Regions from separate parts of the Klebsiella planticola genome, predicted to be linked through region 3. Evidence: predicted binding sites of a transcription regulator. Region 3 holds the regulator's gene; each other region holds the start of a gene.
What was found. Region 3 encodes PurR, which represses purine synthesis genes. Its sites were predicted from a motif close to CANGCAAACGTTTGCNTG; they were not measured.
Positions count from the first base shown of each region.

Region 1: the regulator PurR is predicted to act here: its motif matches at 1,466-1,483, upstream of purM (phosphoribosylformylglycinamidine cyclo-ligase).
Region 2: the regulator PurR is predicted to act here: its motif matches at 1,731-1,748, upstream of cvpA (colicin V production protein).
Region 4: the regulator PurR is predicted to act here: its motif matches at 1,767-1,784, upstream of purH (bifunctional phosphoribosylaminoimidazolecarboxamide formyltransferase/IMP cyclohydrolase).

Region 1 covers NZ_CP026047.1:348,956-352,413, forward strand. Annotated here, with positions in the region: gene MC50_RS01620 (6-phospho-beta-glucosidase) at 1-370, opposite strand, end outside; gene bglK (beta-glucoside kinase BglK) at 381-1,274, opposite strand; gene purM (phosphoribosylformylglycinamidine cyclo-ligase) at 1,540-2,577, shown strand; gene purN (phosphoribosylglycinamide formyltransferase) at 2,574-3,215, shown strand.
Region 2 covers NZ_CP026047.1:210,688-214,145, forward strand. Annotated here, with positions in the region: gene purF (amidophosphoribosyltransferase) at 1-1,154, opposite strand, end outside; gene cvpA (colicin V production protein) at 1,188-1,676, opposite strand; gene dedD (cell division protein DedD) at 1,875-2,573, opposite strand; gene folC (bifunctional tetrahydrofolate synthase/dihydrofolate synthase) at 2,563-3,458, opposite strand, start outside.
Region 3 covers NZ_CP026047.1:4,801,357-4,804,814, reverse strand. Annotated here, with positions in the region: gene punR (DNA-binding transcriptional activator PunR) at 104-1,015, shown strand; gene purR (HTH-type transcriptional repressor PurR) at 1,034-2,059, opposite strand; gene cydH (cytochrome bd-I oxidase subunit CydH) at 2,355-2,444, shown strand; gene MC50_RS23165 (MFS transporter) at 2,608-3,458, shown strand, end outside.
Region 4 covers NZ_CP026047.1:2,014,902-2,018,359, forward strand. Annotated here, with positions in the region: gene purD (phosphoribosylamine--glycine ligase) at 1-52, opposite strand, end outside; gene purH (bifunctional phosphoribosylaminoimidazolecarboxamide formyltransferase/IMP cyclohydrolase) at 68-1,657, opposite strand; rRNA gene MC50_RS09780 (16S ribosomal RNA) at 2,271-3,458, shown strand, end outside.

The sequences.
Region 1 (3,458 bases), 1.0 Mb from region 3:
GTTCAATGCCGTACTTCAGACATTCATCAAACAGGTCGTCATAGAACTGGAGCCCTGCTTCGTTAGGCTCCAGCTCATCACCCAGCGGGAAGATACGTGTCCAGGCAATCGAAGTGCGGAAGCATTTGAACCCCATTTCAGCAAACAGCTGAATGTCTTCTTTATAACGATGGTAAAAATCAATCGCCTCATGATTGGGATAATTTTTCCCCGGCAGTACGCCATCGGTGATTTCACGCGGCACGCCGTGTGCGCCGGCGGTCATCACGTCGGCCACGCTGACGCCTTTACCCCCTTCCTGCCAGCCGCCTTCCAGCTGATGCGCCGCCACCGCGCCGCCCCACAGAAAACCTTCTTTAAATCCAGACATGTTCTCTTCCTTATGAGCGATCGCCGTTAAGCGATCGGTTTTGCTGATTAAAATGGTAAACCGCCCCCATCAAACCGGCATCGTTGCCGTGGCTGACGGTGTCGAGATAGTCCGCGATACCGAACCAGGCCAGATGTTCGCGCAGCAGCGCCAAAAAGCCCGGCCGTTCCACAATGCCGCCGCCGATGAAAATGGCCTGCGGATCAAAAATGTTCACCAGGTTATACAGACCGGTACCGAGACCGTTGAAAAAGTCAGCCACCAGCCGCTGGCAAACCGCATCGCCCGCCTCGTAGCGATCGAAGATCTCTTCACCGGTTACCGCTTCCAGCGATTTACCGACATGCCCGGCATAGCGGTCGCGCAATACGCGCATCGTGCAGTTTTCATTCATTGAAGAGCGGCGCACATCGCGGGCGCCGGGGCGTTCGGTCTGCATATAGCCGAATTCGCCCGCGCGAAAACGCGCGCCATGCACCAGCTGGTTGTGACAAAAAATCGCGCCGCCGACGCCGGTGCCGATTGTCAGGACCAGAAAGTCACTCATGTCGACCGCCTTACCCTGCCAGCGCTCGGCGAGCAGGACGCAGTTAGCATCGTTTTCGATGGCGACCGGAAGCCCGGTCTGTTGTTCCAGCCAGCGCTTAATCGCAAAATTATCGAACTGACGGATTGCGCCGCCCATTTCGATAAAGCCGGTGTGCGGGTTGACATAGCCAGGCGCGCCGATCGCCACGCCTTCACACGTCGGGTGAGCAGCAATCCACGCCAGCATCGCTTGCAGTATCTGGTCGCCGTCGCTGTCAATAATCGACTGCTTACCTTTTTCAAGCAGTTCGCCCGCAGCGGTGCTGACGCCCATTTTTAACGCCGTTCCACCGATATCAAATGCGGCAATGTTCATCCCGTCTCTTCCTCCTGAATCCCCGCAGAATCAACCTTCGGCTCTCCTGAACAAAAAAAGAAACCGGTTTCAGTGGCATGATGGCTATTCCCGATGTCAGAGGCAAGTACAAGAATGTACCCGGTTTCATTTTCGTGAACCGCTTCAAATTTGTTCATATCGCAGCCGATTAACGCCGACTGCAAAGCAGGCTCGCAAACGTTTGCTTTCCCTGTTAGAATTGCGCCGATTTTTCTTGCTACCGCAAATGTGTGGAGATTTCGCAGTGACCGATAAAACCTCTCTCAGCTATAAAGATGCCGGCGTAGATATTGATGCAGGCAACGCGCTCGTCGACCGTATCAAGGGTGTGGTGAAGAAAACCCGACGCCCGGAAGTGATGGGTGGACTGGGCGGATTCGGCGCACTGTGCGCATTGCCGCAAAAATACCGCGAGCCGGTTCTGGTTTCCGGCACTGACGGCGTCGGCACCAAGCTGCGGCTGGCGATGGACCTGAAGCGCCACGATACTATCGGTATTGACCTGGTGGCGATGTGCGTCAATGACCTGGTGGTCCAGGGGGCAGAACCCCTGTTTTTCCTCGACTACTATGCAACCGGTAAACTGGATGTCGATACGGCAGCCAGCGTCATCAGCGGCATCGCAGAAGGCTGCCTGCAGTCAGGCTGTGCGCTGGTTGGCGGCGAAACGGCGGAAATGCCGGGCATGTACCACGGCGATGACTATGACGTCGCGGGCTTTTGCGTCGGCGTAGTAGAAAAATCAGAAATTATCGATGGTAGCAAAGTTGCCGATGGCGACGTGCTGGTCGCGCTGGCCTCCAGCGGTCCACATTCCAACGGCTACTCGCTGGTGCGCAAAATTATCGAAGTCAGCGGCGTCGATCCGCAGACCACCGATCTGAATGGTTCGCCGCTGGCCGACCATCTGCTGGCGCCGACCCGCATCTACGTTAAGTCGGTGCTGGACCTGATTGCTAACGTTGAAGTCCACGCGATTGCCCACCTGACCGGCGGCGGCTTCTGGGAAAACATTCCGCGCGTTCTGCCGGATAACACCCAGGCGGTCATCGACGAGTCCTCCTGGCAATGGCCAGAAGTGTTCAACTGGTTGCAGCAGGCCGGTAACGTCAGCAGCCATGAAATGTACCGTACCTTTAACTGCGGCGTCGGCATGGTTATCGCCCTGCCGGCAGACGTCGCCGACAGCGCCATCGCGCTGCTGAGCGAGAAAGGTGAAAACGCGTGGAAAATCGGCTATATCAAAGCTTCTGATTCCGAACAGCGTGTGGTCATTGAATGAAAAACATTGTGGTGCTGATTTCCGGTAACGGAAGCAATTTGCAGGCGATAATTGATGCCTGCGCCCGAAAGCAGATTAACGGCACCCTGAGAGCGGTATTCAGCAATAAGGCCGACGCGTTCGGCCTTGAACGCGCGCGTGAGGCCGGTATCCCGGCCCATGCGTTGTCGGCCAGCCAGTTTGCCAATCGCGAAGCCTTCGATCGCGAGCTGATGCATGAGATCGATGCTTATGCGCCGGATCTGGTGGTGCTGGCAGGCTACATGCGGATCCTTAGTCCGGCGTTTGTCGCCCATTATCAGGGGCGCCTGCTGAATATCCACCCGTCGTTGTTGCCAAAATACCCGGGGCTGCATACGCATCGCCAGGTACTGGAAAACGGTGATGAGGAGCACGGTACCTCGGTGCATTTCGTCACCGATGAGCTCGACGGTGGTCCGGTCATTCTGCAGGCCAAAGTGCCGGTTTTTACCGGGGATAGCGAAGACGAGATTACCGCCCGCGTGCAGACTCAGGAACATGCCATCTATCCGCTGGTGGTGAGCTGGTTTATGGACGGTCGTCTGCGCATGGAGGGGAATCAGGCCTGGCTTGATAACGCCCCTCTGCCGCCGCAGGGCCATGCGGCCGAAGAATAATCATCAGCGTCTCCGGCACTCGCCAGAGGCGCCTTTTATTGGTTCAGCGCCAGCCGCTTTCCCCCGGTTTTGTTCAAATCAGCGATGATTTTTGCCCTGTATATCTCCAGGCACGGCCTCGCTTTGCACACAATATGGGCACTCGCTCGCCATCGTTTTTATTCACAGCACATTGAAAGAAAACTGTCATACTTCTTTGACATAGTTGGACATTCAATGGCAAAGCTCGCCATAATGAAAAAG
Region 2 (3,458 bases), 900 kb from region 3:
TCGCGCGCCATCTCGATAATCTGCTCCGAGGTGGTGCCACGCACGATGGAGTCATCCACCAGCAGGACGTTTTTATCCCGGAATTCTGCGCGGTTAGCATTGAGCTTACGGCGTACGGATTTCCGGCGCAGCTGCTGACCTGGCATGATAAAGGTGCGGCCAACGTAGCGGTTTTTCACGAAGCCCTGGCGATAGGGTTTATCGAGGATTCGGGCGATTTCCAGCGCAATATCGCAGGAGGTTTCCGGAATCGGAATGACCACGTCGATGTCCAGATCTTCCCACTCGCGAGCGATCTTCTCACCCAGTTTGGTGCCCATATTGACGCGCGCGCTGTAGACGGAAATTTTGTCGATAAACGAGTCCGGGCGAGCAAAATAGACGTACTCAAAGAGGCACGGGTTGCTGACCGGATTCTCGGCGCACTGACGGGTAAACAGCTGGCCCTTCTCGGTAATATAGACCGCTTCACCCGGCGCCACATCGCGCAGGAATTCGAAGCCCAGGGTATCCAGCGCCACGCTTTCGGAGGCCACCATATACTCGGTACGACCATCGCCAACATCACGTTTCCCCAACACCAGAGGGCGGATGCCGTTCGGATCGCGGAACGCGACCATACCGTGACCGATAATCATCGCCACGCAGGCGTAGGCGCCGCGGATCTGACGGTTGGTGGCGGCAATCGCGGCAAAAATGTTATCCGCTTCCAGTGGGTAATGACGGAAGTTATCCAGCTCGCTGGCGAAGATGTTGAGCAGGATTTCAGAATCGGAGGTGGTGTTGATATGGCGGCGTTTTTCTTCAAACAGCTTCTTGCGCAGCTCGTGCGCGTTGGTCAGATTGCCGTTATGCGCCAACGTAATACCATACGGTGAGTTGACATAGAAAGGCTGCGCTTCGGAGGCACTTGAGCTGCCCGCCGTAGGATAGCGAACATGGCCAATCCCCATATTGCCCTGCATACGCTGCATGTGGCGAGCTTCAAAAACGTCGCTCACCAGTCCGTTCGCCTTACGCAAACGGAAACAGTTATTTGCATCAATAGTGATGATGCCTGCGGCATCCTGGCCACGATGCTGAAGCACCGTTAACGCGTCATAAATCGACTGGTTTACCGGCATAACACCGGCGATACCGACAATACCGCACATACGTCTTTTCCTCGTTCAGCCACATCCCAACGCTTATGCTTTGGGCAAGAAACTTGACGAGCTTTGCAGATAGTCAAAAAACCATCTGATAACGAAACTGAACTGCGGGATAAGCTCTGACTTTTGCCAGTCTTCGCTTTTCGCCATACCGGTAAAGCTATCGAGAAAGAACAGAATCGCAGAGACAATCAGCACGCCACGCAGGGCGCCAAAACAGATCCCTAACACCCTGTCGGTACCCGACAGGCCCGTTTTCTCAACCAGTGCGCCAATCACATAGTTAACGATGGCGCCAACGATAAGCGTTGCGATAAACAGTATCGCGATAGCAATCCCATTGCGGACCATTTCGTCTTCAAAGCCCGTGAACCAGACAGCCAGGTAAGTGTAGTAATGACTGGCGACAAAGAAAGCACATCCCCAGGTTACCAGCGATAACGCTTCACGAACAAAGCCGCGGATCAGGCTTACCAGACAGGAAAAACCAATCACCGCTATAATGACGTAATCAATCCAGACCATAAACATCCCACGATTTACGCCCTGTCGTCCGGTTCGGGGCGCATTCTAACAGAAAAAGAAAACGTTTGCGTAGGGATTTCCGTGCCCTACAGAAATAAAAATGGCGCTGAAAAAACATTCAACGCCATGCTGCCTTGCGCCTCCTGAAAGCGCGTCAGACAGGAGCTTCGCCCCTCATCAGCGCGGCAAGGGGCAAGATTAGTTGGGGCTATATCCCATGACCACACCGCTCAGGCCGGAGATCTGTTTCAGGTCGCCAAGCTGCCCTTTCAGTTTATCTTTTGAGGTATCGGGACCGACCAGAATACGGGTAATTTTACCCTGAACCGGCGTCGAAGGCGACGTGTAGACCTTAAACCCGGAGGAACGCAGCTTACCGACGATTTCGTTGACCTTATCCGCATTCTTCAACGCACCGAGCTGTACCACATAGGCTTTGCCGGTCGGAGCAGGTATCTCTGCCGGTTTCGCCGGCGGCGTCTGGGCAACGGTTTGTTGCTGCGGCTGCGGCTTCTCAACCGGCTTCGGCGGCTGAGGCTGCGGTTTAGGCTGAGGCTGCGGTTTGGGCTGCGGCTTCGGCGCGACCACCGGCTCCTGCACATCATCGAAACTGTTGCTGTTAACCGGAATACGCGACGGATCCAATGACGGCGCAGCGGCGTCACCCGCTCTGACCTCTTCCGCCGCCCCTTCCGGCGGTTGGGCCGGAAGGGCCTGAGTCGCCGCCGGAAGCATATCCGGCTCATCGCGATCGCCCGGTTTTGGCACCAGTGGAATTGCCGCGAACTCGTCCTGATAATGCTTTTTCTGACCGTCAAGCAGTCCCGGGAGGATAATCACCCCCAGCGCTACCAGTACAATCGTCCCGACTAAACGGTTCTGAAACTTACTCGCCACCGATTCTCCCCGCCTCTATTTCTTCCATTACATGCGCCACCGTATGGAATGAACCACACACCAGCACCGTATCTTCCGGTCTGGCATCGGCCATCGCCGCATGCCAGGCCTGAGCCACGTTGGCGTAAGCTTTTCCTGCGTGCAAATGCTCCTGCAGCTGTTGCGCCGTTGCACCGCGCGGCCCCTCCAGAGGCGCACAGTACCAGCTATCCACTTCCGCCGTCAGGTTTGCCAGCGTGCCGGCAATATCCTTATCATGCAGCATACCAACAACCGCCAGCACGCGCCCCGTTTTCGACAGGCTTTTGAGACGTCCGGCGAGCCAGGCTGCCGCATGGGGGTTATGCGCCACATCGAGAATAACGCGCGGCGTTTCGCTGATTATCTGAAAACGCCCCGGCAGCATGGCCTGTTTAATACCGTCGCGAATCGCCCGATCGCTCACCTGAAGTCGGCTGGCTCGCAGCGCCGCCAGCGCCGTTGCGGCATTCGGCAGCGGAATCTGAGGCAACGGTAAATCTGCCAGCGTCCCCTCCCCGTCACTGAATGACCACGTCTGCGCACCGGCGGCATAGCGCCAGTCGACATCGCGACGCAGAAGCGTTGCGCCTTTCCCGGCGGCTACCTCTGCGATGGTATGGGGCATCTCCGGTTCGCCAACGACGGCCGGTTTACCGGCACGGAAAATACCGGCCTTCTCGCGGCCAATGCTTTCCCGATCCGGCCCCAGCCAGTCAGTATGATCCAGGGCGATGCTGGTTACCACCGCCACATCCGCATCAACGATATTGGTGGCATCAAGACGCCCGCCGAGACCAACCTCAAGGATCACCACGTCGAGCTGCGCCTGCTTAAACAACCACAGTGCAGAGAGCGTACCAAACT
Region 3 (3,458 bases):
CTCTTATAGATGCAGGTATGATGCCGCAGAGTGTAGGGAGTGCATTCTGGCTTGTGAAACGCTAATATTTGCTACATGCGTTCAAAATTTTTGCAGGCAGAATATGTGGTCCGAATACTCACTCGAAGTTGTTGATGCTGTCGCCCGCAACGGCAGCTTTAGCGCCGCGGCGCAGGAGCTGCACCGCGTACCTTCGGCGGTCAGTTATACCGTACGTCAGCTGGAGGAGTGGCTGGCGGTACCGCTTTTTGAACGCCGCCATCGCGATGTCGAATTGACCCCCGCCGGGCTCTGGTTTTTACAGGAAGGACGATCTGTTATCAAAAAAATGCAGATCACCCGCCAACAGTGTCAGCAGATAGCCAACGGCTGGCGTGGTCAGCTGTCGATAGCCGTGGATGACATTGTTAAACCGGCCCGTATGCGCCAGATGATTGTTGATTTTTATCGTCACTTTCCCGATGTCGAGCTGATTGTTTTTCAGGAGGTCTTCAACGGTGTCTGGGACGCGCTGGCCGACGGACGCGTGGAGCTGGCTATCGGGGCAACCCGTTCGATTCCGGTGGGGGGACGCTACGCCTTTCGCGATATGGGGATGTTGAGCTGGCATTGCGTGGTGGCGAGCCATCATCCTCTGGCGCAGATGAGCGGGCCGCTCAGCGATGATGTGTTGCGCAACTGGCCGTCGCTGGTCAGGGAGGACACCTCCCGCTCGCTACCAAAACGCACGACCTGGCTACTGGACAACCAGAAAAGGGTGGTGGTGCCGGACTGGGAATCCTCGGCCACCTGCCTCTCGGCGGGATTGTGCGTAGGGATGGTACCGAGCCATTTTGCTCGCCCGTGGATTGACCGCGGTGAATGGACCGGGCTGGCGCTGGAAAACCCGTTCCCGGACGCCGCGTGCTGCCTGACCTGGCAGCAGAGCGACACGTCACCGGCGCTGTCGTGGCTACTGGATTATCTGGGGGACAGTGAAACGTTAAACCGGGAGTGGCTGCGGGCGCCGGAGTAACCGGCGCCGCACGGGCGATTAGCGACGGTAGTCGACGAACGGGCCGTCTACGACGGAGCGGCGCTCTACCAGCCGCGGGTGAACCTCGATCGACTGTGACTCTTCGCGCTTGTTGACGATACGATCCATCAGCATATTGAAGGCCGCTTCCCCCAGCGAATCTTTCGGCTGGTGGATGGTGGTCAGCGCCGGGCTGAAATAGCGGGCGTTACGCACGTTATCATACCCGATCAGCGAAATGTCCTGCGGCACGCGCAGCCCCATCTCATCCGCAGCGCAGATTGCGCCCATCGCCATGATGTCGCCGCCGCAGAAGACCGCCGTCGGGCGATGCTGCTGGCTGAGGATCTGCTGCATTGCGCGGTAGCCGGATTCAGGCTCGAAGTCTCCCTGCACAATCCAGCTTTCCGGAACGGCGATCTGCGCTTCTTCCATGGCTTTCATAAAGCCCGCCAGGCGCCCGGCGCCGGTGTTACGCTCCAGCGGACCCGGGATCACGCCGATTTCACGATGGCCGCGTTCCACCAGATAGCGACCGGCCATATAACCGCCCTCAAAGGCGTTATCGATGACCGAATCGGTAAAGTCGGCTTTGGATTCACCCCAGTCCATTACCACCATCGGAATATGGCGGTACTCTTCCAGCATGCTGAGCACCGATTCCGGATATTCAGAACACATAACCAGCAGGCCGTCGACGCGCTTTTGCGCCATCATCGACAGATAGGCCTGCTGCTTTTCGAGATCGTTCCACGCATTGCCCAGAATCAGGGTATAGCCTTTCTGGAAACAGCTCTTTTCTACGGCTTCAATAATCTCAGCGAAATAGGCCGCTTCGCTGCTGGTGGCCAGCAGGCCAATCGATTTGGTGTGATTAACCTTCAGGCTGCGAGCCACGGCACTGGGGGAATAGTGCAGCTCTTTGATCGCCGCCCACACGGCGTTGCGGGTTTCTTCCGCCACGAAACGGGTTTTGTTAATTACATGTGACACTGTTGTAGTGGAAACGTTTGCGCGCTTCGCTACATCTTTAATTGTTGCCATTACTTCTCACTCCAGACCTTGACCTGATCGTCTGATTATCGATACGTAAACGTTTGCCTATACACACCCTGAATACAATTTTCAACATTGCATCACGTCGGGAAAACGACACAGAACGACAGGAAGGGGTCAATGGCCGATACGCTTTCAAATTAGCGTGGGATTTTGTCCGATCTTGCGGCAAAGGGGAAGAGCAAAAATGTGCATCACCCTAAAACATGGAAGATTTTTGCGCTATATTGTGCAAAAATGAGCAAGCTCACTTTTCATGTGGGGATAACTGGGGGAAAAATTGATGGATACAGATTTAAAGTTTTCGCTGACGACAACGATTATTGTCCTGGGTCTGATCGTGGCCGCCGGCCTGACCGCGGTGCTGCACTGATTTATCCGGGGGAGAGGGCTCTTTCCCCCGACGTCCCGCCATTATTATCAATTTCGCAAAAATCTTTTGCCATTTCGTTTACTTTTGTTTTTTTGTGATTGATGTCATGCTTTTGACTTCTGATGAGATACCGTCGCCGATGACGGTCTGCTGGAGTCATTGAATGAAAATCAACTTTCCCTTGTTAGCGCTGGCGATAGGCGCGTTTGGTATTGGCACCACGGAGTTTTCCCCGATGGGGCTGCTGCCGGTGATTGCCAAAGGTGTCGACGTGTCAATTCCGGCGGCGGGAATGCTGATCAGCGCGTATGCGATCGGCGTGATGGTCGGTGCGCCGCTGATGACTTTGCTGCTCTCTCATCGCGCGCGCAGAAATGCGCTGATTTTTCTGATGGCGATCTTTACGCTGGGGAACATTCTCTCCTCAATGGCGCCGGATTACACCACGCTGCTGATTTCGCGCATTATCACCAGTCTTAACCACGGCGCTTTCTTCGGCCTCGGGTCGGTGGTGGCGGCGAGCGTGGTGCCGAAACACAAACAGGCCAGCGCGGTGGCGACCATGTTCATGGGCTTGACTATCGCTAATATTGGCGGCGTTCCGGCGGCGACATGGCTTGGCGAGACCATCGGCTGGCGGATGTCGTTCCTCGCGACGGCAGGTCTGGGGCTGGTGGCGATGGTCAGCCTGTGGTTTTCGTTGCCCAAAGGCAGCGCTGGCGAGCGTCCGAACGTAAAACAGGAGCTCTCGGTGCTGGTTCGTCCGCAGGTGCTCTCCGCATTGCTGACCACCGTGCTGGGGGCCGGCGCGATGTTTACCCTCTATACCTATATTTCACCGGTGCTGCACACCATTACGCACGCCTCACCGCTGTTCGTCACCGCCATGCTGGTGTTGATTGGCGTCGGCTTTTCACTGGGTAACTACCTCGGCGGTAAATTCGCCGACCGTTCCGTCTCCGGGACGCTGAAGGGTTTTCTGCTGTTGCTGATGGTTATCATGCTGGCGATTCC
Region 4 (3,458 bases), 2.7 Mb from region 3:
TCCATCCCAGCGCGTGCTCGCGGCCGCCGTTGCCAATCACTAATACTTTCATGTTCTGCTCCGTGAATTAATGGCGGAAGTGACGCATGTCGGTGAAGATCATCGCAATGCCGTGTTCGTCAGCTGCGGCAATGACTTCGTCGTCACGGATAGAGCCGCCAGGCTGGATAACACAGGTAATGCCCACTGCAGCAGCAGCGTCGATACCGTCACGGAACGGGAAGAAGGCGTCAGAAGCCATTGCCGAGCCTTTCACTTCCAGACCTTCATCGCCCGCTTTGATACCGGCAATTTTCGCCGAGTAAACGCGGCTCATCTGGCCTGCACCTATCCCGATGGTCATGTTCTCTTTTGCATAGACAATGGCGTTGGATTTCACGAACTTCGCCACTTTCCAGCAGAACAGCGCGTCACGCAGTTCCTGCTCGGTAGGCTGGCGTTTCGTCACCACGCGCAGATCGCCCCCGGTGACCATGCCCAGGTCGCGATCCTGAACCAGCAGGCCGCCGTTAACGCGTTTGAAATCGAGCCCCGGAACGCGTGCCGCCCACTCGCCGCAGGTCAGAACGCGGACGTTCTGCTTGGCCGCAGTAATCTTCAGGGCCTCTTCGCTGGCGGATGGCGCAATGATCACTTCAACAAACTGGCGAGAAATGATGGCCTGTGCGGTTTCCGCATCCAGTTCGCGGTTGAAGGCGATAATGCCGCCGAATGCGGAGGTCGGGTCGGTTTTGTAGGCGCGATCGTAAGCATCCAGAATTGAGTCGCTGACCGCAACGCCGCACGGGTTGGCGTGTTTAACAATCACGCAGGCCGGTTCGCTGAACTCTTTCACGCACTCCAGCGCCGCATCGGTATCCGCGATGTTGTTATAAGAAAGGGCTTTGCCTTGAACCTGAGTGGCGGTCGCCACCGACGCTTCTTTAATGTCTTCTTCTATATAGAAGGCAGCCTGCTGATGGCTGTTCTCGCCGTAGCGCATATCCTGCTTCTTAATGAAGTTCAGGTTCAGCGTACGCGGGAAGCGGCCGGAGGCTTCCTGAGTCTCACCATGATAGGCCGGAACCATGCTGCCGAAGTAGTTGGCAATCATGCTGTCGTAGGCAGCGGTGTGCTCAAAAGCTTTAATGGCGAGATCGAAGCGGGTTTCCAGAGTCAGGGAACCGTCGTTCGCATCCATCTCTTTAATAATGGCGTGGTAGTCATGGCTCTTCACGACGATAGCCACGTCTTTATGGTTCTTGGCTGCGGAGCGCACCATGGTCGGGCCGCCGATATCGATATTCTCCACCGCATCTTCCAGCGAGCACCCTTCGCGGGCGACGGTCTGGGCAAACGGATAAAGGTTAACAACAACCATATCGATAGGAGAGATCGCGTGCTGGGCCATGATCTCGTCATCCTGGCCGCGACGGCCGAGAATGCCGCCGTGTACTTTTGGATGCAGGGTCTTAACGCGTCCATCCATCATTTCCGGGAAACCGGTGTAGTCAGAGACTTCGGTTACCGGCAGACCTTTCTCAGCCAGCAGGCGTGCGGTACCACCCGTAGACAGTAGCTCAACACCACGAGCGGAAAGAGCCTGCGCGAATTCGACGATACCGGCCTTGTCAGAAACACTGAGCAGAGCGCGGCGGACTGGACGACGTTGTTGCATGGTATTAAATCCCCAGGATTTGAACATTACAGAGAGCGTTAGGTGAGTTTTTGTCTAAAAACTCACCTAACGCACCCAACCGGGCATCCTTGTCATAGCGCGGCATTGTAACGAAAACGTTTGCGCAACGCTCGCGAATTTTTATCTTTCTCTTTTTGCCGATCTCTTCTCTATATAGAAGGGGCTTTTGACGGCCTTTATCAGCTAAGAACAGGCGTGGTCTGTGGATAATTCTGTGTGTAACAGGGTATAAAGCGGGGTTTTGCTGGGGAATGCAGCAGTCAGTCATTTTTCTGCAATTTTTCTATTGCGGGCGCTCGAGAACTCCCTATAATGCGCCTCCATCGACACGGAACAACGGCAAACAAGCCGCCGGGTTGAAAGAGAAAACTTCTGAAATTCAGGGTTGACTCTGAAAGAGGAAAGCGTAATATACGCCACCTCGCGACAGAGCGCTCAGCGCCGTCGCACTGCTCTTTAACAATTTATCAGACAATCTGTGTGGGCACTCAAAGTGACATGGATTCTTAACGTCCTCGGACGAAAAATGAATACCAAGTCTCTGAGTGAACACGTAATTCATTACGAAGTTTAATTCACGAGCATCAAACTTAAATTGAAGAGTTTGATCATGGCTCAGATTGAACGCTGGCGGCAGGCCTAACACATGCAAGTCGAGCGGTAGCACAGAGAGCTTGCTCTCGGGTGACGAGCGGCGGACGGGTGAGTAATGTCTGGGAAACTGCCTGATGGAGGGGGATAACTACTGGAAACGGTAGCTAATACCGCATAACGTCGCAAGACCAAAGTGGGGGACCTTCGGGCCTCATGCCATCAGATGTGCCCAGATGGGATTAGCTAGTAGGTGGGGTAATGGCTCACCTAGGCGACGATCCCTAGCTGGTCTGAGAGGATGACCAGCCACACTGGAACTGAGACACGGTCCAGACTCCTACGGGAGGCAGCAGTGGGGAATATTGCACAATGGGCGCAAGCCTGATGCAGCCATGCCGCGTGTATGAAGAAGGCCTTCGGGTTGTAAAGTACTTTCAGCGAGGAGGAAGGCATTAAGGTTAATAACCTTAGTGATTGACGTTACTCGCAGAAGAAGCACCGGCTAACTCCGTGCCAGCAGCCGCGGTAATACGGAGGGTGCAAGCGTTAATCGGAATTACTGGGCGTAAAGCGCACGCAGGCGGTTTGTTAAGTCAGATGTGAAATCCCCGGGCTCAACCTGGGAACTGCATTTGAAACTGGCAAGCTTGAGTCTTGTAGAGGGGGGTAGAATTCCAGGTGTAGCGGTGAAATGCGTAGAGATCTGGAGGAATACCGGTGGCGAAGGCGGCCCCCTGGACAAAGACTGACGCTCAGGTGCGAAAGCGTGGGGAGCAAACAGGATTAGATACCCTGGTAGTCCACGCTGTAAACGATGTCGACTTGGAGGTTGTTCCCTTGAGGAGTGGCTTCCGGAGCTAACGCGTTAAGTCGACCGCCTGGGGAGTACGGCCGCAAGGTTAAAACTCAAATGAATTGACGGGGCCCGCACAAGCGGTGGAGCATGTGGTTTAATTCGATGCAACGCGAAGAACCTTACCTACTCTTGACATCCAGAGAACTTAGCAGAGATGCTTTGGTGCCTTCGGGAACTCTGAGACAGGTGCTGCATGGCTGTCGTCAGCTCGTGTTGTGAAATGTTGGGTTAAGTCCCGCAACGAGCGCAACCCTTATCCTTTGTTGCCAGCGGTTCGGCCGGGAACTCAAAGGAGACTGCCAGTGATAAACTGGAGGAAGGTGGGGATGA